DNA from 4 places in the Peteryoungia algae genome. Region 3 is predicted to be linked to each of the others. Evidence: predicted binding sites of a transcription regulator. Region 3 holds the regulator's gene; each other region holds the start of a gene.
The links. Region 3 encodes PhoB, which activates phosphate uptake and scavenging genes when phosphate is short. Its sites were predicted from a motif close to TGTCATNNANCTGTCAT; they were not measured.
Positions count from the first base shown of each region.

Region 1: QTL56_RS03425 (bifunctional 2',3'-cyclic-nucleotide 2'-phosphodiesterase/3'-nucleotidase) is a predicted target of PhoB. The motif match lies at 3,716-3,732, and genes of this name have one in related genera.
Region 2: QTL56_RS02450 (esterase-like activity of phytase family protein) is a predicted target of PhoB. The motif match lies at 4,256-4,272, and genes of this name have one in related genera.
Region 4: QTL56_RS08300 (DUF1045 domain-containing protein) is a predicted target of PhoB. The motif match lies at 2,240-2,256, and genes of this name have one in related genera.

Region 1 covers NZ_CP128477.1:665,841-673,674, forward strand. Annotated here, with positions in the region: gene QTL56_RS03415 (FMN-dependent NADH-azoreductase) at 1-520, opposite strand, end outside; gene QTL56_RS03420 (LysR family transcriptional regulator) at 650-1,588, shown strand; gene QTL56_RS03425 (bifunctional 2',3'-cyclic-nucleotide 2'-phosphodiesterase/3'-nucleotidase) at 1,655-3,643, opposite strand; gene QTL56_RS03430 (hypothetical protein) at 3,844-4,641, shown strand; gene QTL56_RS03435 (PilZ domain-containing protein) at 4,656-4,985, opposite strand; gene QTL56_RS03440 (PilZ domain-containing protein) at 5,156-5,491, opposite strand; gene QTL56_RS03445 (Lrp/AsnC family transcriptional regulator) at 5,583-6,044, opposite strand; gene ald (alanine dehydrogenase) at 6,204-7,322, shown strand; gene QTL56_RS03455 (DMT family transporter) at 7,441-7,834, opposite strand, start outside.
Region 2 covers NZ_CP128477.1:474,017-481,850, forward strand. Annotated here, with positions in the region: gene lon (endopeptidase La) at 1-2,365, shown strand, start outside; gene hupB (DNA-binding protein HupB) at 2,572-2,847, shown strand; FMN riboswitch at 2,987-3,139, shown strand; gene QTL56_RS02445 (DMT family transporter) at 3,274-4,179, shown strand; gene QTL56_RS02450 (esterase-like activity of phytase family protein) at 4,325-6,523, shown strand; gene QTL56_RS02455 (aldo/keto reductase) at 6,602-7,588, opposite strand; gene QTL56_RS02460 (DUF2256 domain-containing protein) at 7,726-7,834, shown strand, end outside.
Region 3 covers NZ_CP128477.1:3,749,270-3,757,103, forward strand. Annotated here, with positions in the region: gene pstC (phosphate ABC transporter permease subunit PstC) at 1-681, shown strand, start outside; gene pstA (phosphate ABC transporter permease PstA) at 678-2,030, shown strand; gene pstB (phosphate ABC transporter ATP-binding protein PstB) at 2,066-2,851, shown strand; gene phoU (phosphate signaling complex protein PhoU) at 2,898-3,611, shown strand; gene phoB (phosphate regulon transcriptional regulator PhoB) at 3,637-4,320, shown strand; gene QTL56_RS17815 (GcrA family cell cycle regulator) at 4,451-4,984, opposite strand; gene QTL56_RS17820 (aspartate aminotransferase family protein) at 5,423-6,625, shown strand; gene argF (ornithine carbamoyltransferase) at 6,642-7,559, shown strand; gene QTL56_RS17830 (Hsp33 family molecular chaperone) at 7,683-7,834, shown strand, end outside.
Region 4 covers NZ_CP128477.1:1,682,415-1,690,248, reverse strand. Annotated here, with positions in the region: gene QTL56_RS08315 (response regulator) at 1-260, shown strand, start outside; gene mnmC2 (tRNA (5-methylaminomethyl-2-thiouridine)(34)-methyltransferase MnmC2) at 261-986, opposite strand; gene QTL56_RS08305 (NAD(P)/FAD-dependent oxidoreductase) at 985-2,193, shown strand; gene QTL56_RS08300 (DUF1045 domain-containing protein) at 2,330-3,037, shown strand; gene puuE (allantoinase PuuE) at 3,129-4,049, shown strand; gene QTL56_RS08290 (LysR substrate-binding domain-containing protein) at 4,058-4,930, opposite strand; gene QTL56_RS08285 (urea carboxylase-associated family protein) at 5,046-5,903, shown strand; gene QTL56_RS08280 (MFS transporter) at 5,916-7,322, opposite strand; gene QTL56_RS08275 (helix-turn-helix domain-containing protein) at 7,391-7,834, shown strand, end outside.

The sequences.
Region 1 (7,834 bases), 1.3 Mb from region 3:
CCGTTTCGACAAGATCAATGCCGAGGAAGCCGAGGACCGTCTTGAGGTAAGGCACCGCGTGGTTCATCGGCGCACCGGGACCGGAGGAATAGACGCCGCCGGCGGCCAGTACGAGATAGGCCTTCTTGCCCTTGGCAAGACCGACCGGACCGTTTTCAGTATAAGTGAAGGTGAGGCCGGCACGAGCGACGTGGTCGATCCAACTCTTCAGCGACGAATAGATGTTGAAATTGATCAGGCCGGTGCCGATGACGATCGTGTCTGCGGCCAGGAGTTCGGCAACGAGCGCGTCGGACAGGACAACGGATTCGGTTTCTTCGGCGGTGCGGGCATCGGCCGGCTTGCGGATGGCGGCGGTGAAGATGCCGTCGACATGGTCGAGCTGGGTCTCGACAAGATCACGGCGGACCAGCGCGCCACCGGTCTGCGCTGCGAATTTCTCGGCGAGCTGGGATGCAATCGAGTTCGAGAGGGAGTCAGAGCCGCGTGGGCTGGAAGTGACGAGAAGGATGGACGACATGGCAGTTCCTCGGATGTTGGAGGGCCCTTGGGAGCAGGCCTGCCATGCATGTAATCCTGCGCACCTATCGATGAAACTGTGATAATGTAGATCGGTCTTATCGAACAATTGGATGGATGCTCGAAAGCCATGGATGCCAACCCCACCCTCGACCAGCTTCAGGTCTTTCTCGCAGTGGCCGATGCCGGCAGCTTTTCGGCCGCCGCCCGCCTGCTCAACCGGGCGCAATCCGTGGTGAGCTACACGATCGGAAACCTGGAGAGCCAGCTCGGCGTATCACTCTTCGAACGGACCGGCACGCGCCAGCCAAGGCTGACCGAGGAGGGCAGGGCGATGCTGACCGATGCGCGCCGGATCGTTGGCGACCTGCAGGTGATGCGCGCCAAGGCACGCAGCATGCGTCAGGGCCTGGAGGCCGAACTGTCGATCGCGATCAGCGTGCTCGTGCCGATGCCGGCGGTGCTTGCGGTGCTCCGGGAATTCCAGACCGAGTTTCCCTCCGTCTCCCTCAGGCTTGAAGTGGGGGAGCTCGGCCGGCTTGTGGAACTGGTCCTGAGTGGTCGGGCGACAATCGGCATCGGTGGCGCGCCCCTACGTCAGGACGATACACTGGTCGCCGACCGCATCGGCCACAGCTTTTTGCTGCCGGCCGCCGCAGCCGACCACCCGCTGGCGGCCCGCAAGGTCAAGCTGTCGCTGCGGGACGTGCGGGAGGAAACGCAGATCGTCGTCAGCGATGCCTCGGACCTGACCCAGGGGCGAGACTTCAACGTCCTCTCTTTCAAGACCTGGCGGGTGAGCGACATGGCGACGAAGCACCAGCTCATTCGCGGCGGCCTGGGCTGGGGCGGGCTGCCGGTCTCGATCATCCACGAGGACCTGGCGCAAGGCCGGATCGTGCATCTCGACCTGCCGGCCTATGAGCAAGGGGCGTACAACCTCCATGCCATCCGCAGGGCCGACAATCCTCCGGGACCCGCCGGCCTCTGGCTGATCCGCGCATTCGAGGAGCATCTGTCGAATTGCCCGGCAGAATTTCCGTCGCCCCTTCTTTCCGAAGCGGTTTAAGGAATCGATTCAAGCCTTTGAATCGATTCCCAACCCGTTGATCCGCAACGCGCCGAAGCTCGGCCGTCAAAGCGTCAGCCGGAACTTCGCGAATCCATCGGCCGCTTCACCGGCATCCTCGATCTTGGCGCCCTGGAAGCCGGCGAGATGCTCGCGCGCCCTCGGCCCCGTTTCGAAGGTGACGGTTGTGTCGCCGATTGGCGCGAAGGACCAGTTGCCATCGGCCGAGGGATTGATCGTGCCCTGCTCGACGATGTAGCGGACGATGATGTCGCGGTTGGTGTCCGGTCCGACGAAGATCACCTTGTCCGCAGCGATCTCGGGAAACTTGCCACCGCCTCCGGCGCGGTAGTTGTTGGTCGCGACCGCAAACGTCTGGCCCGGATCGATGGGTTTGCCGTCGAACTGCAGGTTGACGATACGGCTCGTTTCCGGGTGCACGGCGACGCCGTCCTTGTCATAGCGCGCGGGTTTGGTCAGGTCGATCTGATAGGTGACGCCGTCGATCACATCGTAATTGTAGGATGGGAAGTCCGGGTTGATGAGAGGCGCATCCTGCGCTCCCGGCTCGATCTGGTTGAAGATGCCGGCCGACATTTCGAGCCAGTTCTTCACCTGTTCGCCAGTGATTGCGACCGCTTGGATCGTGTTCGGATAGAGATAGAGATCGGCGACATTCTTGATCGCGATGTCGCCGGCCGGCACGTCGGTGAAGTAATCCGCACCGCCGCGACCGCCCGCCTTGAACGGGGCGGCAGCCGACAGGACGGGAAGGTCCTTGTGCGGGCCGTCCTTCAGCATGGTCTTGATGTACCAGGACTGTGCGATCGAGACGATCTGGATCGAGGGATCGTCTGCGACCAGCGCGAAATAGGAATAGAGTGGCGCGGAGGTCTTGCCGACCGGCGTGCGGACATAGTCGAGCGTTGCCTGATGTTCGGCCGCGACCGAGGCGATCACTTCGGGCTTGTCCTTGGTATCGGCGACGACCTTGCGGTTCTCGTCGCGGTGGTAGATCGGCCGTGCTTCGCAGGTGAAGTCGACGATCTTCCAGCTCGCGCCGTCCTTTTCCAAGAGCAGATCGATCAGGCCCATATGCGAGCCCCAGAAGCCCGCCATGACGGCCGGCTTGCCCAGCAGCGTGCCCTTGACCGCATCGGCCCCCGGAACCTCTTCGAAATCCTTCGGTCCGGGGAAAACGAGATGCTGGTGGCCGGTGAAGATCGCATCGATGCCTTCGACGCCGGCGAGATAGAGCGAGGCATTTTCCATGCCCTCGCTCTCGCCATGGCCATCGATGCCCGAATGGGAGAGCGCGATGACGATGTCGGCGCCTTCCTCACGCATTTGCGGCACCCAGGCGCGTGCCGCCTGCAGGATGTCGCGCGTCTGCGCGCTGCCTTCGAGGTTCTTCGCATCCCACAGCATGATCTGCGGCGGCACGAAGCCGATGAAGCCCACCTTGATCGGGCTCGTGGCGCCCGAGCCGTCGCGGATCTGTTTCTCGAGGATCACGTAAGGCTTGAAGTAGAGCGCATCCTGCTTCGGATCGGCAGAGAGCTCGCCCTTGGTCAGGTTGGCGCAGACAAAGGGAAACTGCGCGCCGGCCAGCGTGTTGAACATGAAGTCCAGGCCATAGTTGAACTCGTGGTTGCCGAGCGTGCCACAGTCATAGCCCAGTACGTTCATCGCCTTGATCACCGGATGCACGTCCCCAGGCTTCATGCCCTTCTGATAGGCCATGTAATCGCCCATCGGATTGCCCTGCAGGAAGTCGCCATTGTCAATCAGCATGGAGTTGCCGGCTTCCGCGCGGATGGAATCAATCAGGCTTGCGGTGCGCGCCAGTCCCATCGTGTCGTTCGGCTTGTCGGCGTAATAGTCATAAGGCATCACGTTGACATGGATGTCGGTTGTTTCCATCAGCCGCAGATGCGCCTGATTGGCGGAAGCGCGCGCGGCAAACGGATGAAGCGTGACGAGGGCTGCCGAGGCGGCGATGCCGCTGAGGAAAGAGCGGCGGGAAATCGGGTGGAGATCGAGGATAGACGACATGGGGGCCTCACGAAGAACTGGTTCTGAAAGCGAAGGAGGTTAAGTCGCTTTCCAGAGGCTTGCACCTGGAAAATGACAGGGGTGAGACATGGACGGATCCAATGCAACCCATGCTAGATGGTGGTTGAATAGTAGCGCAAAGATTGATTTTGCCCGGCCTGCGAGGTATTATTCTCTTGTCATCGATGGGGGATCGACTCATGCCATGGCTCAACACGGCATTTTTTGCAGGTGCAATCGGCGGAATGTCGCCTGAACTGGCGCGGATCCTGGTTCGTGCCCAGGGAGGGCAGATCGCGGACTGGTTTGAGAAACTTGCGCAAGAGCCCTGGCTCTCGATCCTGGCACCGATAGCCGGTTCGATCGCCATCCTGGTTTTGTTGGGCCTCATCGGCGGGATCGTGGCCCATTACGGCAATGAGCCGAACATCAGCAAGGCATTCGTGCTCGGCGTTGGCGCGCCCGCCTTTCTGCTTTCGACTGCCGGTGCGATTGCCCCGGTCAAGGACGTTGTCAAAGACACCGAGGTCAAGGCCGTCAGCGTGGAGATCGATCCAAAGCCAACGGAGCTCTTGAACTACCTGGGCGAAATACTGGTCACGACGGGGCATGCTCAGGATCTCCCGTCAGAGGCTGCCCTCGCACCTCAGCTGATCTTCGACACGAAGGCGATTGCCGGAGCTTGCCCGGCATGCCGCGTGGAATTCCAGGATTCGTCCGGCAGCGTATTGTCGTCCGAAACGGTTGGAGGCGACAAGGCAACTGTCGTGACGGTACCCGATACCGCAACCTCGGCCATCCTCTCCGGCGTGCCCGATTCCAACAGCGCAAAGTTTTCACTGGAGTCTTTGGCGCCGCCCAGTGCGCAAGAAGGCGATCGCCCGATCTCGGTGGAGGTCACCAAAAGCCGAAACTATCTCAATGACGTCCTGTATATCCTGGGCAACAGCGCAATCGAACCGTTCGATCTCGAATTGAAGGCTGCCGAGGCCGAATGACGGGCGCCCACCTGTCAGGTGTGGCCCAGGGATTGATGGAAGTTCCGGAAATAGGCCGTGATCTGAGCGACCGCATTGGTGCTCTGATCGAATTCCAGCCCCATCTTTCCTGCCCTGTACCAGCGCACGGTGCAGTCGATCCGACCGAGTTCGGCACACCGCACGCAGACCATCGCGCCGCGCTTGGCCTCTATCCACCCTTCGAGTTGCAGCGCCATGCCGCTATGTGAAATGTCGAGAATACGCACGTCCAGCCTCTGGCCGATACATTCCAGCGTGCCTCTGATATGACAGCGTAGGCGTTGGCTTCGACGACCGTCCGGATTGAGTTTGCCAGCAAGCATCTGACTGCGCTCCATCAAAACTGATTGGAAGAAACGCAGGAAATCTCGGTCAGGCGCCTTAACGGCATCTGGCCGAGGTCATTAGAATGCGAGCAGTCACCCTGGCAGATTTAGGGTATTTGACCTGTATTTGCGGGTGTTTACCGTTAATTGCGCTATGGAGGCAGACCTTAGCGCGTGAGAACCGGGCGAACTTCCTGGTGGAAGTTGCGGAAATAGGCGGCGACCTTGGCAATCGAATTGCTGTTGGGCCTGAACATGATGCCGATCCGCCCGCCATAATTCCAGCGAACCACACCTTCGAGCAGGCCGATATCGGCGTTCTCGATGATGACGGGGCTCCCGGCGGCAGCCGGGAACTTGGACGAGAGTTCAAGCGCCAGGCCATTGCGCGAGATGTTGACTACGCGTCCATCGGCTTCCTGCTTGAAGTAACGAACCTTGCTGTCGATCCTGCAGCGACTGCGAGGAGATTTGCGAACATCCATTCCGAGATTATTGCTCATGATGCCGTCCTGATGAGAAGAATGGCGGGAGCTTACGAACAATCCGTAAGAACGGTCTAAATCGGATCATTAGGATTTTCAGGACCTCTGCTCAAAGCCCCACATTGGGACGCTCGATGACCTCGCGCAGCGCAAAGCTCGAATTGATCTTCACCACATGCGGGAGCGCGGACAGCCAGTCGCGGTGGATGCGCTCGTAGTCTTCGAGATCCTTGGCGGCCACTCTGAGTATGTAATCATACTCCCCCGACATCAGGTAGCAGACCAGCACGTTCGGACAGCGTCTCACGGCCGCCTCGAACTCGGTCAGTGTCTTGGCGAACTGGCCCGACAGCGAGATATGCACGATAACCATCATCTTGTAGTCGATCGCCTTGTGCGACAGCCGCGCATGATAGCCGCTGATGACGCCAGACTTTTCCAGCATGTCGTGCCGCCGCGAGCAGGCGGAGGGTGACAAGCCCACCGTCTCGGCGAGCTCGGCATTGGTCATCCGACCATTCTCCTGAAGCGCCTTCAGAATGGCACGATCGATGGCATCCAGTTCCGCCATTCGTAGAATTCCCCGTTATTGGCATGCGTCACGCAAGAAGCTGCGAATTCTGTCGCGCTCCATGCCTCATTTTGCAAGGACATTTTACGGGATCGATGGTTGAATTTTAGCATCTGAAACAAAGCGGCTTCGGCTGCAGATAAAAGAGAGGAACGCTTCATGCGTGTCGGTTGCCCGAAGGAAATCAAAAACCATGAATACCGTGTCGGCCTGACCCCGGGTGCCGTCAGAGAATATGTGGCGCATGGCCATGAGGTCCTGATGGAAACGGGTGCGGGCGCCGGGATCGGTGCCGATGACCACGCCTACATCGCCGCTGGCGCGAAGATCGCAGCCTCGGCCAAGGACGTGTTCGAAAAGTCCGACATGATCGTCAAGGTCAAGGAACCGCAGCCCTCGGAATGGGTGCAGCTGCGTGACGGTCAGATCCTTTACACTTATCTCCATCTCGCGCCGGATCCGGATCAGACCAAGGGTCTGCTCGACTCTGGCGTGACCGCCATTGCCTACGAGACCGTGACCGATGAACGCGGCGGCCTGCCGCTGCTGGCTCCGATGTCGGAGGTCGCCGGGCGTCTCGCGATTCAGGCCGGTGCCACGGCGCTGCAGAAGGCCTATGGCGGCCGCGGCATCCTGCTCGGCGGCGTTCCGGGCGTTCTGCCGGCCAAGGTTACCGTCATCGGTGGCGGCGTCGTTGGTCTGCATGCAGCCAAGATGGCGGTGGGCCTCGGCGCCGACGTGACCATTCTCGACCGTTCGCTGCCCCGCCTGCGTCAGCTCGATGATATCTTCGGTGGCCGCGTGCACACGGTCTATTCGACGATCGATGCACTGGAGCAGGAATGCTTCTCGGCCGACCTCGTCATCGGCGCCGTCCTCATTCCCGGAGCAGCTGCCCCGAAGCTGGTCACCCGCGAAATGCTCTCGGGCATGAAGAAGGGCTCTGTCGTCGTGGATGTCGCCATCGACCAGGGCGGCTGTTTCGAGACATCCCATGCCACGACCCATTCCGACCCGACCTATGTCGTCGACGGCATCGTGCATTACTGCGTTGCCAACATGCCGGGTGCTGTGCCGATTACCTCTGCCCATGCGCTGAACAATGCGACCCTGGTGCATGGCCTGGCGCTTGCCGATCGCGGTTTGCGCGCCATTGCCGAGGATCGGCACCTGCGCAATGGTTTGAACGTGCACAAGGGGCGCATTACCAACAAGCCGGTTGCCGAAGCCCTGGGTTATCCGGCCCATGCGCCGGAAGCCGTGCTGAACGTCGCGTAAGGGCTGCCTCTCCGGTCGCCTGACGTTGCGTCACGTCCGCGCATGTCTCGCGTAAACGCGGCCATCTGGGCCGGCCATCCCATGGCCGGCCCATTTTTATTGGGGGGTGATGCCAGATTCAGTTCGACAGCGTATCGCGGCCTCGCGGACCGAACAGCCGCCGCGGCAGTCGACCGTCGATCAGGGCGAGGCCGGCCACGATCGTCGCCATGCCGATGAAGTGCTGCGGCGCGAGTACCTCGTCCAGGAAGAGCCAGCCAAGCAGGATCGCGCTCACCGGAATGAGGAAAGTCACCAGCATGAGGTTGGTCGCGCCGGCCGAGGCGAGGATGCGGAAGAAGAGAATATAGGCAAGCGCCGTCGAGATCAGCGCGATCGCGACGAGAGCAGCCATCGTCGGCAGTCCCGGTGCCGCGAGGGTCCAGGGCTGTTCGATGACGAGCGCGAGCGGGATCATCAGCATGGCAGACGCGGAGATCTGACCGGTGGCGGTGACGATCGGGTTAATGCCC
Region 2 (7,834 bases), 1.1 Mb from region 3:
GCGCGACATCGTGGTGTTTCCTCACATGATCGTCCCGCTGTTCGTCGGCCGTGAAAAATCCATCCGCGCTCTGGAAGAGGTGATGGGTTCCGACAAGCAGATCATGCTGGCCACGCAAATCAATGCGAGTGATGACGATCCCACGCCCGACGCGATCTACGAAGTCGGCACCGTCGCCAATGTGCTCCAGCTCCTGAAGCTGCCCGACGGCACCGTGAAGGTGCTGATCGAGGGACGCGCACGTGCTAAGGTCGAGGCGTACACGGCCCGCGAGGACTATTACGAGGCCAAGGCCATCATTCTTGCCGAACCGGCAGAAGACGCCGTGGAAATCGAGGCGCTGTCCCGCTCGGTGGTTTCGGAATTCGAAAACTACGTCAAGCTGAACAAGAAGATCTCCCCCGAGGTCGTCGGTGCCGCGAGCCAGATCGAGGACTACTCGAAGCTGGCCGACACGGTCGCTTCGCATCTCTCCATCAAGATCACCGAAAAGCAGGAAATGCTGGAAACGGTGAGCGTGAAGACGCGCCTGGAAAAGGCGCTCGGCTTCATGGAAGGCGAGATCTCCGTCTTGCAGGTCGAGAAGCGCATCCGCTCGCGCGTCAAGCGCCAGATGGAAAAGACCCAGCGCGAATACTACCTCAACGAACAGATGAAGGCGATCCAGAAGGAACTCGGCGACGGCGAAGACGGCCGTGACGAGATGGCCGAACTGGAAGAGCGCATCGCCAAGACCAAGCTTTCCAAGGAAGCCAAGGAAAAGGCCGATGCGGAGCTGAAGAAGCTGCGCCACATGAGCCCGATGTCGGCGGAAGCCACCGTCGTGCGCAACTACCTCGACTGGCTGCTCGGTCTGCCCTGGAGCAAGAAGTCAAAGGTCAAGATCGACCTCAACGCGGCCGAGAAGACCCTCGACGAGGACCATTTCGGTCTCGACAAGGTCAAGGAACGCATCGTTGAATATCTCGCCGTTCAGGCGCGTGCGACGAAGCTTAAGGGCCCCATCCTCTGCCTCGTCGGTCCTCCGGGCGTCGGCAAGACCTCGCTCGCCAAGTCGATCGCCAAGGCGACCGGCCGCGAATACGTGCGCATGGCCCTCGGTGGCGTCCGTGACGAAGCCGAGATCCGTGGTCACCGCCGCACCTATATTGGTTCGATGCCCGGCAAGATCGTGCAGTCGATGAAGAAGGCCAAGAAGTCCAACCCGCTCTTCCTGCTCGATGAAATCGACAAGATGGGCATGGACTTCCGTGGCGACCCGTCGTCGGCCCTGCTCGAGGTGCTGGATCCGGAACAGAACTCGACATTCATGGACCACTATCTTGAAGTGGAATACGACCTGTCGAATGTCATGTTCGTCACGACTGCCAATACGCTGAATATCCCGGGTCCCCTCATGGACCGCATGGAGATCATCCGCATTGCCGGTTACACCGAGGATGAAAAGCTCGAAATCGCCAAGCGGCACCTGTTGCCCAAGGCGATCAAGGAACACGCCCTGCGCCCGGAAGAATTCTCCGTGGCGGATTCGGCGATCATGGCGATCATCCAGCAGTACACCCGCGAAGCCGGTGTCCGCTCCTTCGAACGCGAACTGATGAAGCTCGCCCGCAAGGCCGTGACCGAAATCATCAAGGGCAAGGTGACCTCGGTTGCCGTGACCGGTGCGAACATCAACGAATATCTGGGCGTTCCGCGCTTCCGCCACGGCGAAGCCGAGGGCGAAGACCAGGTCGGCGTTGTCACGGGTCTGGCCTGGACGGAAGTGGGTGGAGAATTGCTGACCATCGAAGGCGTCATGATGCCCGGCAAGGGCCGCATGACGGTCACCGGCAACCTGAAGGAAGTGATGAAGGAATCGATTTCGGCAGCGGCATCCTATGTCCGTTCGCGCGCCGTCGATTTTGGTGTCGAGCCGCCGCGCTTCGACAAGTCCGACATCCACGTTCACGTTCCGGAAGGGGCGACCCCGAAGGATGGTCCGTCCGCAGGTGTTGCCATGGCAACGGCGATCGTCTCGATCATGACCGGCATCCCGGTCAACAAGGATGTCGCCATGACGGGTGAAATCACCCTGCGCGGTCGTGTCCTGCCGATCGGTGGCCTGAAGGAAAAGCTGCTCGCAGCCCTTCGCGGTGGCATCAAGAAGGTTCTCATTCCGGAAGAGAACGCCAAGGATCTGGCGGACATTCCGGACAATGTGAAGAACAACATGGAGATCGTTCCGGTGTCGCGCATGGGCGAGGTTATCAGGCACGCCCTGGTCCGTGTCCCCGAGCCGATCGAGTGGGATGGAACCGTTGAAACGCCGGCGATCGGCGTGGTCGACGGCACCGATGAAACCGGTGCAACCATCGCTCACTGAGGCAAATCTGCCATAAGTGAGCCACAAAGCTCCAAAACCGACAAAAAGGCTGGCATTTATGCCAGCCTTTTTTGTGAAATGCCGCGTGAAAGGCTTGTTTTCCGGGGCTTTCAGGTGCTTTTGAGTTGCGAAGGGCAGAAGCTTTCGTATTCTCCGCCCGACTTAATCATTTGAGTCGTTTCATACCAATCAGAAAGGGTGGAAACATGAACAAGAACGAACTCGTATCCGCGGTCGCCGAGAAGGCTGGCCTCACCAAGGCTGACGCTGCCTCTGCCGTTGATGCCGTTTTTGAAACGGTCCAGGCTGAACTGAAGAACGGCGGCGACATTCGTCTCGCTGGCTTCGGCGCCTTCACCGTTGGCCGTCGCGAAGCCTCCAAGGGCCGCAACCCGTCCACCGGCGCTGAAGTCGACATCCCGGCTCGCAACGTTCCGAAGTTCACGGCCGGCAAGGGCCTGAAGGACGCTGTCAACAGCTGATCCGTCGTGACCGTCGCACCCTTCGGTGCCGATGGTCAGCTGACATACTGGTGAGCCCGGCTTTGTGCCGGGCTTTCTTTTTGCCCTTCTTGCGCTGCAGCGAGACCTGTCTTATCTGTGAGGCGCCGGTTGTACCGGCATTCGTTCTCAGGGCGGGGTGAAACTCCCCACCGGCGGTAACGGGGAGACCCGAAGCCCGCGAGCGCCTGCCTTTCATTCGCGAAAGGCAGGGTCAGCAGATCCGGTGCAAAGCCGGAGCCGACGGTTAAAGTCCGGATGAAAGAGAATGAGGTCAGGCCACGCCCTTGTTCCGCTCGTTGCGGATCGCGGAGGCGTTGCTGCGCAGATCCGTGCCCGTCCGGGTGCGCTTTTCGTCGTCCTCATCTGTCCTGGTTTGTGTTGGTCCTTTGGAAAAGGAAAAATGACATGAATCAGAGCTCCGTTTCGCTCTTGCGCTCCCGGGCCGTCCTCGGCGCCGGTTTCATGGTTCTGGCGGGCGTCGCCTTCGCCGCTCTCAACGTCGTCACGCAATGGCTTGCCATGACGCTCGGTTTCCCGCCGGCCTCAACAGCCTTCTGGCAATATGGCTTTGCCCTCGTCCTCTCTCTCCCCTTGCTCTTCCGGCTCGGTCTGCGTGCCATGAAGACCGACTATCCGGTGCGCCACATCCTGCGGGTCCTGCTGGCCGCCTTCGGCGTGCAGGCCTGGGTCACGGGCCTCGCCACCGTCCCGATCTGGCAGGCCATCGCTCTCGTCATGACCTCGCCCTTCTTCATCATCATCGGCGCACGCCTCTTTCTCGGCGAGACCGTCGGCCGCGACCGCTGGCTTGCGACGCTGACGGGCTTCGTCGGCGCGATGATCATCCTCCAGCCCTGGTCGGACAGCTTCACCCTGGCCGCCCTCCTGCCGGTCTTTTCGGCCCTGCTCTGGGGCGGTTCCTCATTGATCATGAAGAACCTCACGCATTACGAGGCACCGGAAACGGTCACGGTCTGGCTGCTGGTGCTGCTGACGCCGATCAATGCCGGGCTCGCAGTTGCCGGTGGCTTCGCCGTGCCGGAAGGCCTCACCCTCTGGCTGTTGCTCGCCGCCGGTCTGCTGACGGCCTTTGGGCAATATCTGCTGACACTCGCCTACAATGCCGCTGACGCGGCCTATGTTCAGCCGTTTGACGACCTGAAGCTCCCGCTCAACGTCTTTGCCGGCTGGCTGGTCTTCGGCTATGCGCCGAGCGGCTATCTGTGGTTGGGCGCATTGCTGATCCTCGGGGCTTCACTCTTCCTGATGTTGCGCGAGGCCGGCAAGGAAGCATCGCCGGCGTCCCAATGACAGGTCTCGAGAACAGCAACCTATAGGAACAGCTTATCGGGATATCCGGCAGGAATTCGTCGGACGACCGCCAATCTGTCATCCGACTGTCACCCGACTGCCCCAGAAACCTCTTGTTCCATTTCTGGATACTGGAGGTTTCCCGATGACCCATGGTCTCTCCCGCGTCGCCCTGACGGCGGCGCTTTTTGCATCCGTGGCCCTGCCGGCCGCTGCCGAACAGGTTTTCAACCGCATTGCCGCCTTCCCGGTCGCCGCCAATTTGCCGGCCGACAAGGACAAGTTGACCACCACCTCTGCCGAGATCATCACCGCCTCGGAAGACGGCAACACACTGATCTACTCCGACAGCCCGCTCGGTGGCATCGGCTTCATCGACATCACGGACGCCAGGGCACCGAAGGCTGCGGGCGCTGTGATGATGGACGGCGAGCCGACTTCCGTGGCTGTCGCTGGCGGCAAGGTACTCGTCGGGGTCAACACCTCCGAGAACTTTACCAGCCCGTCGGGCAAGCTCGCGATCGTGGACATTGCCTCGAAGGCTGTCGATGCCACCTGCGATATCGGCGGTCAGCCGGATTCGGTCGCCGTGGCCAAGGACGGCTCATTCATCGCCATCGCCATCGAAAACGAGCGTGACGAAGACTTGAACGATGGCGCCCTGCCGCAGATGCCGGCCGGTGACCTCGTCATCCTGTCGCTCAATGATGGCGTTGCTGATTGCGGCTCGATGAAGCGCGTCGCGTTGACCGATCTTGCCGAGATTGCACCTGAGGATCCGGAACCGGAATTCGTCGCGATCAACAGCCTCGGCGAAATCGCAGTGACGCTGCAGGAAAACAACCACATTGCCATCGTCGACGGCAAGACCGGTGACGTGAAGGCCCACTTTTCTGCCGGTACGGTCGACCTTGAAGGTATCGACACCAAGTCGGATGGAGCACTCAAGTTCACCGGTACAAGGGAAGGCGTTCCGCGCGAGCCTGATGCCGTGAAGTGGCTCGACGACAACCGTCTGGTTATTGCCAATGAAGGCGACTGGAACGGTGGCTCGCGCAGTTTCACCATCTTCGACAAGACCGGCAAGGTTGCCTATGAGTCCGGTCCGTCGCTGGAAATGGCCATCGCCCAGATCGGTCATTTTCCCGACAAGCGTGCCAAGTCCAAGGGCGTCGAGCCGGAAGGCCTGGAAGTCGCAACCTTCGGCGATCAGAACTACTTCTTCGTTCTGTCCGAGCGTTCCTCGATCGCCGCAGTCTACAAGGACACCGGCGCCGAGCCGGAACTGACACAGCTTCTGCCGTCCGGTGTGTCGCCGGAAGGCGCCGTTGCCATTCCGTCGCGCAACCTGCTGGTCACCGCCAACGAGGTGGACCTCGGCGAAGATGGCGGCCCGCGCTCGCATGTCATGCTCTATGAGCTGGCTGAAGGCACGCCTGCCTATCCAATGCTGAAGTCGGCCATGGTCGATGGTGCACCGATCGGCTGGGGCGCTCTGTCTGGCCTCGTCGGCGATGCCGAAAAGGCAGGCACGCTCTATGCGGTCAATGACAGTTTCTATGCGATGCAGCCGACCATCTACACGATCGACGCAACGCAGAAGCCGGCCGTCATCACCTCGGCTCTGCCGGTCACCCGCGGCGGCGCTGCTGCCCAGAAGCTCGATCTCGAAGGTATCGCGCTGGATGGCAAGGGCGGCTTCTGGCTGGCCTCGGAAGGCGATTCTGCCAAGCTCGTCGGCCATGGCCTCTACAATGTCGATGCCAAGGGTGAGATCAAGGCCGAGATCGGCCTCCCAGTTGAACTGCTCGCAGGCCAGACCCGCTTCGGCCTCGAAGGTGTCACCAGTGTCGGCACCGGTGACGACATGACCCTCTGGATGGCAGTTCAGCGTGAATGGGGTGACGACGAGAAGGGCTCGGTGAAGCTCCTCTCCTACAACCCCAAGTCCAAGGAATGGGGCGCCGTTCGCTATCCGCTGGAAAAGGCCGCTGAAGGCTGGGTCGGCCTGTCGGAAATCACCGCCCACGGCGACTATGTCTATATCGTCGAGCGCGACAACCAGATCGGCGACAACGCCAAGCTCAAGAAGCTTTTCCGAGTTGCCGTCGCCGATTTGAAGCCCGCCAAGCTCGGCGAGCAGCTTCCGACCGTCACCAAGGAAGAAGTCCACGACTTCATTCCGGATCTGAAGGCCGCCACCAATGGCTACGTGGTCGACAAGCTCGAAGGCTTTGCCTTCGACGCCTCGGGCAAGGCCTTTGCGGTCACCGACAACGACGGTGTGGACGATTCGTCCGGCGAAACGCTGTTCTGGGAAGTGAACCTGCGGGGCACGAACTGATCGACGGATCGACGTCTTGATAAAAGAGAGGCCGGGTGATCGCTCACCCGGCCTCGTCCTTTTGAGAGCGTCCGCCTCTTACCAGCGGTGGTGCACATGCGGCGCGATCAGGCGTTCATAAACGTCGCGCGATGCAGCCATGACATCGGCAGACAGGGCTGCCAGATCGGACGCTGCCGCATTCGCTTTGGCCTGCTCGCCATTGCGGGCGCCGGGGATGACGACCGTGACGGCCTCATGCATCAGGATCCAGCGCAGAGCAAACTGCGCCATCGAGGCACCTGATGGTACCAGCTTGCGGACTTCCTCGACCGCCGCGAGACCTGTCTCGAAAGGCACGCCCGCAAAGGTCTCACCAACGTCAAAGGCCTCGCCATTGCGATTGAAATTGCGGTGGTCTTCAGCAGCAAACTGTGTGCTCGCGGTGATCTTGCCCGAAAGCAGCCCGCTTGCCAGCGGCACGCGCGCGATGACGGCGACGTTGCGGCGCTTGGCTTCCTGGAAGAACAGGCTGGCGGCACGCTGGCGGAACATGTTGAAGATGATCTGCACCGAAGCCACACCCGGATATTCGATCGCCTTGAGCGCTTCCTCGACCTTTTCCACCGAGACACCGTAGTGCTTGATCTTGCCGGCCTTGCGGATCTCTTCGAGCCCCTCGAACATGTCCTGTCGATAATAGACTTCGGTCGGTGGGCAGTGCAGCTGCACGAGATCGAGACTGTCGATTTCCAGGTTCTTCAGCGAGCGGTCGATGAACGCCTCGATATTGGCCTTGGTGTAACCGTCAGCCACATGCGGGTTCAGCCGGCGACCGGCCTTGGTCGCCACCATCGGCCGCTCGCCGCCGCGTGCCTTCAGCACCTCGGCGATGATCTTTTCCGACCGGCCGTCGCCATAGACGTCAGCCGTATCGATGAAGGTCATGCCGGCATCGAGGGCCGCATTGAGCGCTGCCCGGCCGTCGGCCTCGGAAACCTCGCCCCAGGACCCACCGATCTGCCATGCGCCGAAGCCGATATCGCTGACGGTGAATTCCGTCCGGCCAAATTTATGTTCTCGCATCGTGATGTCTCTCCCGTGATTGTGGCTTCGAGCTAGCAAGTGGGGCAGGGGGTGGCAAGCTTCAACAGCTTGATTGTCCTGAAGTGATCCGCTCAGCCCTCAGATGCGAATTGCAGCGCAGGAAGCGAGGGAGCGAAATGCCGAAGATGATCCGCAAGGGCGATCTGCCCGACAAGACCTGCCCCGCCTGCCGCAGACCCTTCGCCTGGCGCAAGAAGTGGGAGCGCAACTGGGAAAGCGTCATCT
Region 3 (7,834 bases):
TTCTACGTCTCCATCATCTCGCTGATCGTCGCTGTTCCGATCGGTCTGATGATCGCGGTCTATCTGTCGGAATATGCCGGTCCGACCACCCGCAGCATCGTCAAGCCGGCAATCGAAGTTCTGGCGGGCATTCCGACCATCGTCTACGGTCTGTTCGCCCTGGTCACTGTCGGTCCCTTCCTCCGTGATTATTTCGCCGAGCCCCTCGGCCTCGGGACGTCTTCGTCTTCCGTCCTGACTGCGGGCCTCGTAATGGGCGTGATGATCATCCCCTTCGTCAGCTCGCTGTCGGACGATATCATCAACGCCGTGCCGCAGACTTTGCGCGATGGCTCTTACGCGCTGGGCTCGACCCAGTCTGAGACGATCAGGCAGGTGGTTCTTCCGGCGGCACTTCCGGGCATTGTCGGTGCGATCCTGCTGGCCGCGAGCCGCGCCATCGGTGAGACCATGATCGTGGTTCTCGGAGCCGGTGCATCTGCCAAGCTCGACATCAATCCCTTCGAGGCGATGACCACGGTAACGGTCAAGATCGTCAGCCAGCTGACCGGTGACACGGAATTCGCAAGTCCCGAGACCCTCGTCGCCTTCGCCCTCGGCCTCACCCTCTTCGTCATCACCCTCGGCCTCAACGTCGTGGCCCTTTACATTGTCCGCAAGTACCGGGAGCAGTACGAATGACCGATCTCACCGCTATCGGAGCCCCGATGCCTGCGGAAAAGAAGTCGATCCTCACGGTCGATGATCGCACGCGCAACCGCAACAAGGCCGAAGTCCGCTTCCGCATGTGGGGCAAGGCAGCCGTCACCTTCGGCATCGTTGCACTGATCGGACTTCTGCTCTCCATCATGTCGAACGGCTTGTCCTCGTTCCAGCAGACCTTCGTCACGCTGGACGTCTATCTGGATCCGGCAAAACTCGACAAGGCTGGCAATCGCGACCCGGCGGACATTGCCAAGGTCACCACGTTTGGCTATGCGCCGCTCATCGAGCAGGCCGTGGCCAGGGCGCTGGAAGACAAGGGACTTGCTGCCGAGGGCCTGACGCCCAAGGCTGCTGCCGAGCTCATCTCGAAGGAAGCGGCCGCCGATCTGCGCCGCTTCGTCATCGCCGATCCCTCCGTGATCGGCCAGACCTACCCCTTCGACTTCCTCGCCGGTGGCCGTATTGACGGCTACTACAAGGGTCGCGTGACGATGGAGAGCGCGGCTCTCGATCGCAATGTCTCGCCGGAACAGCTCGTTCTTGCGGACAATTTGAAGGAAGCCGGCATTCTGGTGACGAAGTTCAATTGGGGCTTTTTCACCGCGCCTGACGCATCCGATACGCGTCCGGAGGCCGCAGGCCTCGGTGTCGCCATCATCGGTTCAGCCTATATGATGCTGATCGTGCTGGTGCTGTCGCTACCTCTCGGTGTCGCGACGTCGATCTATCTCGAGGAGTTCGCGCCGCAGAACTGGTTCACCGACCTGATCGAGGTCAATATCGCCAATCTCGCCGCCGTGCCCTCGATCGTCTTCGGTATTCTGGGCCTTGCCGTCCTGATCAATTTTGTCGGCCTGCCGCAATCGGCTCCGATCGTCGGCGGTCTCGTTCTCACGCTGATGACGCTGCCCACGATCATCATCGCCACCCGCTCGGCACTCAAGGCCGTGCCTCCGTCGATCCGCGATGCTGCACTCGGCGTCGGCGCCTCGAAGATGCAGTCGATCTTCCATCACGTCCTGCCGCTTGCCATGCCGGGCATCCTGACTGGCGCGATCATCGGTCTCGCCCGTGCGCTCGGTGAAACAGCGCCGCTGCTCCTGATTGGCATGGTTGCCTTCGTGCGCGAATACCCGGCCGGTCCGCCGGACGGCTTCTTCCAGCCGGCCTCCGCTTTGCCGGTCCAGGTCTATAACTGGACCCAGCGTGGCGACCCGGCCTTCGTGGAGCGTGCCTCCGGTGCGATTATCGTGCTCCTCGTGTTCCTGATCCTGATGAACCTGATCGCAATCATTCTTCGTCGCCGCTTCGAGCGTCGCTGGTAAGGAGTTATATGATGATGAACAATCTCGCGACCAAGATGACCACGACGAAAGCGCCACCCATGACTGAAAGCAAAATCACCGCCCGCAACGTGCAGGTGTTTTACGGTGACAAGCACGCCCTCAAGGACGTCAACATCGACATCCGCCCCCGCTCCGTTACGGCCTTCATCGGACCGTCGGGCTGCGGCAAGTCGACCTTCCTGCGCTGCATCAACCGCATGAACGACACGATTGCGAGCTGCCGCGTCGAGGGAAACATCCAGATCGATGCGGAAAACATCTACGACCCCAAGGTTGACCCCGTGCAACTGCGCGCCAAGGTCGGCATGGTTTTCCAGAAACCCAACCCCTTCCCGAAGTCGATCTACGAAAATGTCGCCTATGGTCCGCGCATTCACGGCCTGGCCCGCAACAAGGCCGAGCTGGACGAGATCGTCTCGATCGCGTTGCAGAAGGCCGGCCTCTGGAATGAGGTGAAGGATCGTCTCGACTCTGCCGGGACCGGCCTCTCCGGTGGTCAGCAGCAGCGTCTCTGCATCGCGCGTGCCGTTGCCGTCAGCCCCGAAGTCATCCTGATGGATGAGCCCTGCTCGGCGCTCGACCCGATCGCGACTGCAAAGGTCGAGGAGCTGATCCATGAACTGCGCGAGAACTTCACGATCGTGATCGTAACCCACTCGATGCAGCAGGCCGCCCGCGTTTCCCAGCGCACGGCTATGTTCCACCTCGGCGAGCTGGTCGAGGAGAACGACACTGACAAGATGTTCACCAACCCGGATGACCAGCGCACCCAGGATTACATCATGGGCCGCTTCGGCTGAGCCCTGACGTCATTCACGGTTGAACTCAATTTCAAGGACGTTTCAAATGGGCTCCTCTCACATCTACTCGGCCTTCGACGAGGAACTGAAGTTCCTGATGCGCCGCATCTCCGAAATGGGCGGTCTTGCGGAACAGATGGTCGCCGAAAGCGTGCGCTCGCTGGTCAATTCCGACGCCGCACTTGCGCAGAAGGTCATTTCTGACGACGTCGTCATGGATGCCATGGAACGCGAGATCGGTGACAAGGCGATCGTGACCATCGCCAAGCGCCAGCCGGTCGCATCAGACCTGCGCGAAATCATCGGCGCTCTTCGCATCGCTGCGGACCTCGAGCGTGTCGGCGATCTCGGCAAGAGCAACTCCAAGCGTGTGGTGGCCATTCAGGCGACCGGCGTTCCGCGCAAGCTCGCCCGTGGCCTCGAACATCTCTCGGACCTGGCGCTTGCCCAGCTCAAGGAAGTGCTCGACGTCTATACGACGCGCTCGGCCGAGAAGGCCAAGTCGATCCGTGATCGCGACGAGGAAATCGACGCAATCTACACCTCGCTGTTCCGCGAACTCCTGACCTACATGATGGAAGATCCGCGCAACATCACGAGCTGCACGCATCTTCTGTTCTGCGCCAAGAACATCGAGCGTATCGGCGATCACGCGACGAATATCGCGGAGACGATCTATTACATGACGACCGGCGCACAGCCGGAAGGCGAGCGCCCGAAGGAAGACCTCACCTCTTCCGTCGGTGCGATCACCGAGTGATGTTGGCCAGCGAGGTTGGTTTTTGATGCAGCCGAAGATAGCCGTGGTGGAAGACGAGGAGGCCCTGTCGGTCCTCCTCCGTTACAACCTTGAAGCCGAGGGATACGAAGTCGAGACGATCCTGCGGGGGGACGAGGCAGAGATCCGCCTGCAGGAGCGGGTTCCCGATCTCTTGATCCTCGACTGGATGCTCCCGGGCGTCTCGGGCATCGAGCTCTGCCGGCGCCTGCGTGTGCGCCCCGAAACCGAGCGCCTGCCAATCATCATGCTGACCGCCCGTGGCGAGGAAAGCGAGCGGGTTCGTGGCCTGGCGACGGGAGCAGATGACTATGTCGTGAAGCCCTTCTCCACGCCGGAACTGATGGCTCGCGTCAAGGCCATGCTGCGGCGTGCCAAGCCCGAGGTTCTCTCCAGCGTCCTGCGTTGCGGGGACATAGAGCTCGACCGTGAGACACATCGTGTTCATCGCAAGAGCCGCGAGGTTCGTCTCGGTCCGACGGAATTCCGGCTCTTGGAATTCCTCATGGCCTCCCCGGGGCGCGTCTATTCCCGGTCTCAGCTGCTGGACGGTGTCTGGGGACATGACATTTATGTCGACGAGCGCACCGTCGATGTGCATGTCGGCCGCCTGCGCAAGGCGCTGAATTTCTCCAACATGCAGGATGTCATTCGCACGGTTCGCGGTGCGGGCTACTCCATGGAAGCCTGAACCGGCTTGCCAGACGATCGAAGGGGCCGCGCGGATCATCCGCTGCGGCCCCTTTTCCTTGTTGGTGCGGGCGCCAAAAGAAAACGGGCCCCGAAGGACCCGTTGGATGTCTCTGTCTCTGGCCGAGGGATCAGCGAGCCTTGCGGCGTTCACTGACCGGCTGATAGGCGAGCTTTGCATGGTAAGTGCAGTAGGGCGCGCTGTCGGCGATTTCGCAGCCGCAGAAGTGGAAGTCGTCCTTCATCGGATCGCCGATCGGCCACTTGCAGGTCCGCTCGGTCAGTTCCGTCAGTGCCAGGCGGCGCGAAATCGGAACAACCACGTTCAGGGAACGCCGAACTTCGACCTCTTCGTAGGCCTCGACCTCGATCTCTTCCTTCAGCATCGTGGCGCCTGCAGCGCGGGTGACGGTGCGGGTGGTCGTGCTGGCTGCCGGGCGGTTCTGGAAACTTGCCGGACGCTGCGTCTGTGCAGGGCGCTTGGCCGGACGTGCTGCAGACGAGTTGCCGCCTGCCTTGGCGCGACCCGGAAGGTTAAGCCGGTGCACTTTGCCGATTACGGCGTTTCGGCTTACGCCGCCCAGTTGCGCTGCAATCTGGCTTGCGCTCAGGCCTTCGGCCCAGAGGCGCTTGAGTCTTTCAACCCTCTCATCAGTCCAGTTCATGCCATTCATCTCCGCCGCTCGCGTCTGTCATGGCAGAATCCGTCACCGTTGCTTCGAATGAATCCGAAACAAAACCGCCTCGATATTGTCGGTGAGCACTTCCGCCGCATGCAATCTGTTAATAAAATTTAACCTAGAGGTCGGCTGACTCCGTGACAAGAGTCGCGGGAATCATCTGGAATCGATTTCGCGGTTTTCCCCAACTTGCTTCCCGAGTGAGTCAAGTATGCAACAGATGGAATCTTCGCCGGCACTCGTCCTGCGCGTGTTGGCCGAAATCGCTCCAACTGCCGCGATTCCTGCAGAAAACGTTGACATTGCAAGGGTGAGTGGGGATAGTGCCCGCGCCGCCGCAAGGCGGCATTTTTAATTTTTTCGGAGCCTCGTGGAGGCCGCACCGTCCGGTGTGACGGATTGTCGAAAAGGATCGTGAACGCCATGGCCGAAGCTACGCCGCTCTACCAGACCTATAATCGGGCGCCGCTGCGTTTCGAACGAGGCGAGGGCGTCTGGTTGGTGACGGAAAGCGGCGAGCGCTATCTCGACTTCGCAGCCGGTGTCGCCGTCACGTCTGTCGGTCATGGTCATCCGCATGTCGTCGGTGCCCTCAAGGACCAGGCCGACAAGGTCTGGCACCTGTCGAACCTCTACGAAGTGCCGGGTCAGGAGGCGCTGGCCAGGCGCCTGGCGGAGGTCACCTTCGCCGAGCGCGTCTTCTTCACCAATTCCGGCGCAGAAGCGCTGGAATGCGCGATCAAGACTGCCCGCCGTTACCACTTCGCCAAGGGGCATCAGGAGAAATTCCACATCATCACCATGGAAGGCGCCTTCCACGGCCGAACCATTGCGACGATCGCCGCAGGTGGCCAGGAGAAATATCTGGAAGGTTTCGGTCCCAAAGCGCCTGGCTTCGACCAGGTGCCGTTTGGCGATCTTGAGGCACTCAAGGCCGCGATCACGGATTCAACGGCTGGCATTCTGGTCGAGCCGGTCCAGGGCGAGGGCGGCATCCGTCCGATCCCTGTCGAAATGCTGCGGGCGCTGCGCGACCTCTGTGACGAGCACGGCTTGCTGCTGATCCTTGATGAAGTCCAGTGCGGCGTCGGCAGGACCGGCAAGCTTTTCGCGCATGAATGGGCCGGCATCACCCCGGACCTTATGGCGGTTGCCAAGGGCATCGGCGGCGGGTTCCCGCTCGGTGCCTGCCTTGCGACCGAGGAAGCCGCTTCTGGCATGAAACCCGGCACCCACGGCTCGACCTATGGCGGCAACCCGCTCGCCATGGCCGTCGGCAATGCCGTGCTCGATGTCGTGCTCGCGGACGGTTTTCTCGACAACGTGCGCGACACGGCGCTGGTCTTCCGCCAGGGCCTCGCTTCGCTGAAGGACCGTTTCCCGGATGTGATCGAGGATGTGCGCGGCGAAGGCCTGATGCTGGGGATCAAGGCCAAGGTTCCGAATACCGACCTTCTGATGGCAATGCGTGACGAGCATCTGCTCGGTGTTCCCGCCGGCGACAACGTGATCCGCCTGCTGCCGCCGCTGACGGTTACGGCAGAGGAAGCGCGCGACGGCCTCGCCCGCATCGAACACGCAGCCGAACAGATCCGCGCCAAAGCTGCAGTCGCAGCCTCTGCCTAAGACAGGACGCTCTCTCATGGCCTCTTCCAAGCATTTTCTCGATCTCTCCGCCATGACGTCAGGGGATCTGCGCAGCATTCTAGAAGACGCAAAGACCCGCAAGCAGGCGACGAAAGCCGGCACCGCCGACAAGCCGCTCGCCGGCAAGATGCTCGCGATGATCTTCGAGAAACCCTCGACGCGCACGCGTGTTTCCTTCGATGTCGGCATGCGCCAGCTGGGCGGCGAGACGTTGTTCCTGTCCGGCACCGAAATGCAGCTCGGCCGTGCGGAGACGATCGGCGACACCGCCAAGGTGCTGTCGCGCTATGTGGATGCCATCATGATCCGCACGACCGACCATGCCCGCCTTCTGGAAATGGCGGAACACGCGACGGTGCCTGTCATCAACGCCCTGACGGATATGACGCATCCCTGCCAGATCATGGCCGACATCATGACGATCGAGGAGCATCGGGGCTCCGTCGCCGGCAAGACGCTGGCCTGGACCGGCGATGGCAACAATGTCCTTCATTCGCTGGTCGAAGGCGCTGCCCGCTTCGGCTACCGCATGAACATGGCGGTGCCGCTCGGCTCCGAACCGGATGACAAGATCCTCAACTGGGCTCGCAACAATGGCGGCGAGATCATGCTTTGCCATGATGCCGACCGCGCGGTGACCGGTGCCGATGCCGTCATTACCGACACCTGGGTGTCGATGAACCAGGAGCACAAGGCGCGCGGCCACAATGTCTTCCAGCCTTTCCAGGTCAATGCGGAGCTGATGAAGAAGGCGAATGACGAGGCACTCTTCCTGCACTGCCTGCCGGCGCATCGCGGCGAGGAAGTGACCGACGAGGTGATCGACGGCGCGCAGTCGGTGGTCTTCGACGAGGCGGAGAACCGCCTGCATGCGCAGAAATCGATCCTCGCCTGGTGCCTCGGCGCAATCTGAGGCCGGTTTCAGGCAATTTATGTCCGACTTGACGTTTGGCGCAGGTGATCCCATCTGTGCCCTTTCTGATCGGGCCGCTCAGGCGGCCAAGCGTATGGCACCCCGTGTGCCGGGAGTACATTCATGGCGATGAAACAAGCAGAACTCGGCGAATTCGGTTTCGCCGGCGACGATCGTGTGGTCCCCTTCCAGGTGGACGGTCTCGACGTGCGTGGTCGCGCCGTGCAGCTCGGACCGCTGGTCAATTCCATCCTCGACCGTCACGCCTACCCGGC
Region 4 (7,834 bases), 2.1 Mb from region 3:
TGATCCTGATGGATGTCTCGATGCCGGTCATGAACGGCCATCAGGCGACGCAGGCGATCCGATCGGCGGAGCAGGGGACGGGGCGCCGGATACCGATCGTCGGCGTTACGGCACACGCGCTCGACAGCGATCGCGAGGCCTGCCTTGCGGCGGGCATGGACGACTATCTGTCCAAGCCGATTTCGCCGGAACTCCTCCTACGCAAGATCGAAGAATGGAGCGGCAGGCCGGTCGCCGCTCTCGTTCGAGCCGATGGGTGATCAGGCTGCATGCCTGATGCCGCAGAGCATTTCCCGCTTGCCGGCGAAACCCGGACGCCGCTCGACGTCGAAGCCTGCCGCGATGAGATTGCGCCGCACGAAGCCAGCCGCGGCGTAGGTCGCAAAGCTGCCGCCGGATGTCGTCGTGTCAAAAACCCGCTGCATCAATTCGGCCGACCACATGGCACTGTTGCGAGATGGCGCGAAGCCGTCGAGGAACCAGGCGTCGAAAGCAAGGGAACTGGCCGAGAGATTTTCGAGCGCATCGCCGCAGACGACGGACAGCCGCGTCTGCGCATCGAGATCGATTTCCACGACACCGGAAGGATCTTCGGGCCAGAGGGTGACAAGTGCCTGACGCTCGGCATCTATCTGCGACCAGCGGGACAGGGCCCGGTCGATCTCACCGGCCTGCATGGGCAGGAGTTCGAAGGATACGAAATGGAGATGAGCGCCGGGCAGACGGTGCTCCTTCCACTGGCGCCAGGTCTCGCAGGCGTTCAGCCCGGTTCCAAAGCCCAGTTCGCCGATGGTGAATTGCTGCGTCTCCCGCCAGCGTTCCGGCAGGCCGTTTCCGGCCAGGAAGACATGGCCGCATTCCAGCCGGCCATCGGTCTGGCAATAAAAATGATCGCCAAAGGCTGTGGAAAAGGGCATATCGCCGTCATGCCAAGTGAGCGGTGCCTGAGCGTCGCCAGTGTCCGGTGTGGAATTCGAATGGGTCATGACCATGTCCGATAAATCGGCAGCGATGTCAGGTCAATTGCAGGCAGACCTCGTGATCGTCGGCGGCGGTGTCATGGGCCTCTGGGCGGCGCTGAAAGCCGAGCGCCGGGGCATCGATACGATCCTGATCGATGGCGAAAGAACCGGTAGCGGTGCCAGCGGCGGGCTGCTCGGCGCGCTGATGGCCCATATGCCAGATCGCTGGAACGAGAAAAAACAGCTGCAGTTCGACGGGCTGGTTTCGCTGGAGGTCGAAATTGCCGGTCTCGAATCCGAGACCGGCTTGTCGGCGGGCTATCGCCGCTGCGGGAGGCTCATCCCTCTGCCGAAACCGCATCTGCGGCCGATCGCCGAACGGCATTCGCAGGAAGCCGGGACGAACTGGCGGCAAAGGGGCCGTGTCTTCGACTGGACCGTGATCGAGGAAAGTCCCTGGGCCGGCTGGCCATCACGCAGTTTCTGCGAGGCGGGCCTGGTGCACGACGGCTTTGCTGGACGCGTGTCGCCGCGCGCGCTCATTGCAGCACTGCGGGCTCGACTGGAGCAGACGGCGCGCGTGCGTGTGCTTGAAGGCGTCGCCGTGCAGTCGATCGATGCAGGCGCCCGGAGGCTTACGCTCGCCGATGGTTCTTCGGTCGGCTTCGGAAACCTTCTGGTCGCAGCCGGTGTCGGATCCTTCCCGCTCCTCGACACCCTCGGGCCGGCACTTGCCAAGCCCCTTGGCCGGGGCGTGAAGGGGCAAGCCGCGCTGCTGAAGGTGGATCTCGTGGACGACCTGCCACTACTCTATCTCGACGGGCTTTATGTCGTGCCGCATGAAGGTGGGCATGTCGCAATCGGCAGCACCAGCGAGAACCAGTTCAGCAATGCCTTTTCCACGGATGGGTTGCTCGATGCGCTGATCGCCGAGGCGCGACAGCTGGCGCCTGTGCTGGAAACGGCCGCCGTGGTCGAGCGCTGGGCGGGCCTTCGGCCCAAGGCCGTCGACCGCGATCCGATGGTCGGACCCCATCCGGAGCACGGGCACATTCACGCGCTGACCGGCGGCTACAAGGTCAGCTTCGGCATTGCCCATCTGCTGGCGGATGCGGCACTCGATGCGATCGCCGGACGCGCGCTTCCCCTGCCTGACAGCTTCTCGTTTGCCCATCACCTTTCCGTGGCTGATCATCGCGTAGCCGGTGAGGGATTTGCCGAACGACCCTGAGCTGACAGGGCTTCGCTGCCCGGCAGTCCCGGGTGCGCCTTTCCCGCTTCGTGATACTGTCATGCAAATCACCTATCCACCGGGTTGAAACGGCATTTGCTAAAGTGCCGAAGCGGGCCAGTGCGAGGTGCTCGACATGCGTTATGCCATCTGCTTTACACCGCCTGCCAATGATCCGCTTGCCGAGGCCGCGGCGCGGTGGCTTGGCCGCAACGTGTTTTCCGGAGAGGCAGAAGAGCATCCGGGGCTCAAAGGGCTCGGCGTGCACGAGATCGCATTTCATACCGCCCTTCCGCGCCGGTTCGGGTTCCATGCGACGTTCAAGGCGCCGTTTCGCCTGAGCGAAGGATCCACGGAGTCTGCGCTGCTGCGGCAACTGATGCATTTTGCGGGTCGCATGGACCCTGTGATGCTCCAGGGGCTCGCTGTCGGTCGCATCGGTGACGTCTACGGACTGATTGTCGAGCGGCCATGCCCGTCCATCGACTATCTCGCGGCGTCGATCGTCCAGACCTTTGACGGTTTCCGTGCCCCGCTGTCCGAACGAGAGATCGAGCGACGCAATCCCGAGCGGCTGTCGGCCCCGCAATTCGGCAATCTCAGCCGCTGGGGCCATCCTTATGTGATGGACGAATTTCGTTTCCACATGACGCTGACGGGGCCGCTTCTGGCACGGGATTTTCCCCGAATCGAGCAGGCTTTGAAGGCGCATTTCGATCCTGTTCTGGCCGGGCCCGTCATGGTGACCAATCTCGCGCTCTTCGTCGAGGCGGAGCGCGGCGCACCGTTCACCGTGCATTCGCTGCATCCGCTCGGCCGGGTTTCGAGCCGCAGGATCGCCTGACGTCTTCGCGCTGCAATATGCGCTGCGTTTTCCATCTCGACAGCTGCCGTCGTCGCCAATAGCCTCGCGTCAAGACACGAGAGGTGAACCGATGACGACTGCTCCCTATCCCCGCGACCTGATCGGCTATGGCCGCAACACTCCCGATCCGAAATGGCCGGGCGAGGCCCGGATCGCGGTACAGTTCGTGGTGAATTATGAGGAGGGCGGGGAGAGCTGCATTCTCGATGGCGATCCGGCATCGGAGTGCCTCCTCTCCGAAATCGTCGGCGGGCAGCCCTGGCCGGGCCAGCGCAATCTCAACATGGAATCGATCTACGAATACGGTTCCCGTGCCGGTTTCTGGCGGCTCTGGCGCCTGTTCACCGAGCGCCGTGTGCCGGTCACCGTTTATGGTGTGACGCTCGCCATGGCGCGCAACCCGGATGCCGTTGCCGCCATGAAGGAGGCGGACTGGGAGATCGCCAGCCACGGCTATCGCTGGCTCGAATACAAGGATTTTCCTGAACATGTCGAGCGCGAGCATATCCGCGAGGCGGTGCGACTTCACACGGAACTGACCGGCTCTCATCCGCGCGGCATGTATCAGGGCAAGCCTTCTGACAACACGCTGCGCATCGTGATGGAGGAGGGCGGTTTTATGTATTCTTCCGACAACTATTCCGACGACCTGCCGTTCTGGGTGCCGGATCTGGAGGGCAAGCCCTTCCTGATCATCCCCTATACGCTCGAGACGAACGACATGCGGTTTGCTACGCCGCAGGGCTTCAATTCCGGCGATCAGTTCTTCACCTATCTCAAGGATGCCTTCGACGTGCTCTACGAGGAGGGTAAAAACGGCAGCCCGAAGATGATGTCCGTCGGCCTTCACTGCCGGCTCGTCGGACGCCCGGGACGGGCAGCGGCGCTGGCGCGGTTCGTGGATTATGTGACTGGTCACGAGAAGGTCTGGCTGCCGAAGCGCATCGAGATTGCCGAGCACTGGCACGCGCATCACAAACCGGCCTGGTGAGATCCCGCTTACGGACTGTGGTCAGAGCTCTCCGCCAGCAGCCAGTCGCGCAAGACCGCGGCTGGTTCGGGCAGATCGGCGCCTGACAGCAGCCAATAGGCCTTGTCTTCATCGGCGGGCTCGTCAAACAGGACCTTCAACGTGCCCGCGGCCAATTGATCGGCGATCAGCGCGGTCGGGCAAAGGCCAATGCCGAGGCCTGACAGCACCGAACTGACCAGAAGGTTGAAATCGGCATAGAGAGGTCCTGTGGGCGTTGGGCCCGCGACGCCGCGAGCCGCCAACCAGGCGTGCCAGGCAGCCTCGGTCGCATCGTGCAGCAGATGCTGCTTCAGAAGGTCGGCCGGCGTGATGATCGGCCCGTGCTGGTCGAGGTAAACCGGCGAACAGGTCGGGCGAGTTGCGGCCTCCAGTATACGTTCCGCCCTTCCCGGCGGTCGCGTGCCGTGGCGGATCAGGAGATCGGTACCGGCCTCGTCCGGCGTCAATGCGCCGAGCGGATAGACCACCGATACCTGGATCTCCGGATGCGTGGCACGAAAACGGGGGAGGCGGGGTCCAAGCCAGTGGTTCACAACGGAAGGCTTGCAGGCAAGGCTGACGCGCAGTCCGCTGCGGCGGGCCGTCAGACGTTCTGCCGCGCGAGCGATATGACCGAGGCCTTCGGAGCAGGCGGCCCCGAGTTCGCGACCATCTGCTGTCAGTCGCACGCCGCGCGTGCGGCGCTCAAACAGGGCAAGCCCCAGCCAATCCTCCAGCGCCTTCACATGCTGGCTGACGGCCGCCGCCGTCATGCCGAGTTCGGTTGCGGCCTGCAGGAAACTTTCGCGGCGGGCGGCGGCCTCGAAGGCGCGGAGTGTGGGAAGCGGTGGGAGTTTCATCACTTCATGACTAAGCCAGACTTGGTCATGGGGCAAGAAGAGAGCCGGTTGTCTTGGTGGGGCAAGTGGGGCAACTTGCCTCTCTCTAATCCTGATGCGCATCCCCGGAGCCGCCATGTCGCCCCTCAACGCCACTATCCCCGTTCCCGCCGATGCTGCCGAGCGTCGCGCGGTGAAGCCCGTCGTCTGCTATCCGGTGGAAGCACTTGAGGCCCCCGACATGAGCGTGCTGGAGCGCGCCCGGGCGACGATGGAAAAGGTCGGCGAAGTCATCGTGCCGCCGCGCGAGGGAAATACGTTCGAGGTGCCGAAGGGGCATTTCTTCCGCATCGTCAGCGTCGAGGGGCCGCAGGTAGGAGACCTCAACCTCTGGAACGCCAACGACCTTTCCGAGCGGTTCTTTTCCGGCAAGACGCGGGCGCTTCATGCCACCCATGTGACCACCGGCAACCGTCTCTGGAGCAACCTTCCATCGCTGCGCCCCATGGCGACGATCAGTCACGATACGCTTGGCTGGTATGGTTTCGACGAATTCGGCGGAGGCGTGCATGACGTGATCGGCACGCGCTGCGACCCCTATACAAACCGGCTCTTGTCCGGCGGCGACTATCACCATTGCTGCCATTCCAATCTCTGCCGGGCGCTTTCGCATCACCAGGGTATCGACATCAAGTCGGCCGAACCGCATGTGCATGACGTATTGAATGTCTTCATGTGCACCGGTTTCACCCGCGACACGCAACAGTATTTCATGAAGGCGAGCCCGGTGCGTCCTGGCGATTTTCTCGAAATCTTCGCCGAGATCGATCTGCTGGGCGCGCTCTCGGCCTGCCCGGGCGGTGATTGCAGCACGAGCCATTCGAGCGATGTGGCGGCATGCTATCCGCTGAAGGTCGAGATTTACCGGCCGGATATGGCGCTGCTGGCCGGTTGGCCGTTCCCGGAGCGGAACGGCTACCAGCTGCAGGTCTGAACCTGGCAGAGCCTAGATCTGCTTTGCGCTGCCTGGGCCCGCCACGCGCCCTCTGACGAGATCGGCCATGAGAGCCGTGACCGGCAGGGCGGTTGCCATCAGGAAGGTGAGCCTGAAGGCGTGCGCGATCAGCGACGGATCGGCCCTTGCGAGTTCGACGTCACCGAGATTGAGGGCAAACAGGCTCGAGATCGCCGAAGCACCAGTCACGAAGCCGAGGTTGCGCGACAGGCCGAGCAGGCCCGACAGCACGCCGCGCTGGTCTTCTGCCACGGTTTGCATGGTCACGGTATTGCTGGCTGCGAGAAAGATCTGGAAGCCCGGCGTGAGCAGGACCAGAGCAAGGCCATAGCCCCAGAGGCCGAGCCACTGCGGCAGGAGGGCGAGGGCAATCAGGCCGGCGACGATCTGCGCGAGGCCGGCCGGCAGCATGCGGGCCGCGCCGAAACGATCGGTCAGCCGACCGGCCGGCAGCCCCGACAGTGCAGCCGTCAGCGGCCCGACCGCCATGACCAGCCCGATCGCGGATTCGTCGAGGCCGAGCCCGAGCGACAGCATGTAAGGCCCGACGACGAGCGTCGACATCATGACGGTGCTGATAAAAAGATTCATGGCCAGTGACAGACCGATCCGGCTGTTGCGCAGAAGGACGATCGGCACCAGCGGGCTTGTGGTCACCATCTGGCGCCAGACGAACAGGGCGGCGAGCACGGCCGTGAGCGGGAAAAGCATCCGTGCATCGAGCACATCCCCCGCCGACGTCATCGACAAGGCATAGGCCGACAAGGCCAGGGCCAGCAGGAGGCTTCCGAACCAGTCGATCGCTGCAGACGCCGTTGTTTCGCGCCGGGGCTGGCGGGAAAAAACGATGACGGCCATGGCGAGAAGCATAAATGCCACGAGGCCTACGGTGACAAAGCCGGCACGCCAGCCATAGTGCTCGATGGTGATGCCGCCGAGTGATGGTCCAAGTGCAGTGCCGACCGCCGACATCGTACCGAGCAGGCCCATTGCCGACCCCGTTCTCTCCCTGGGGACGACTGTGCGGATGATCGAGATTGGCAGTGCCATCAGAACGGCGCCGCCGAGACCCTGGAAGATGCGGGCGGCAATCAGGCTCGACAGTGTCGGAGCGAATGCGCAGGCCAATGATGCAAGGGCGAAGACGGCGAGGCCAAGGATCAGGACCCGTATGTGTCCCAAGAGGTCGCCCAGCCTGCCGAGCGCGACGATGCTGGCGGTGACTGCGACGAGGTAGGCAATGATGACCCATTGCACCGACTGGAGGGGCGCCGCGAAAGCTCTTGCCAAAGCCGGCAAGGCAACCGTCGCGAGGCTTATGCCAAGCGACCCGACCAGCATGCTGCCGGCGAGAATGACAAGGGCGGGATTTAGAGAAGTGGCAGGTGAGGCTTTCATGACGATTCTCGTTGTGTCGTGGAGGGGAGAAAGATAGCTTGCCACTTCAAGTCGACTTGAGGTCAAGGATGAAATTTCTCGATATTGGCGAGCTGGCACAGAAGGCCGGGGTCTCGGCCGCGACACTGCGGTATTACGAGGAGGTGGGGCTGATCCGGTCGGTCGCCCGTCATGGCCTGCGTCGACAGTTCGAGCCTCGCGCCTTGATGCAGCTGTCGCTGATTGCGCTCGGCAAGACAGCCGGCTTTTCGCTGCAGGAGATGAGGGGCATGTTTGGTCCCGACGGCATGCCGGAGCTTTCGCGGATGACCCTGCATGGCAAGGCGGACCAGCTGGACGCGCAGATCCGCAAGTTGACGACCCTGCGCAACGCCCTGCGACATGTGGCTCAATGCAAGGCGGAGTCGCACATGGACTGCCCGAAGTTTCAGCGTCTGCTGAGGGTATCCTCGACGTCCAGGCAGAAAGTGTCGAAAGCGACCATGGCGCCGGAGATGTCCGGTACCGCCTTT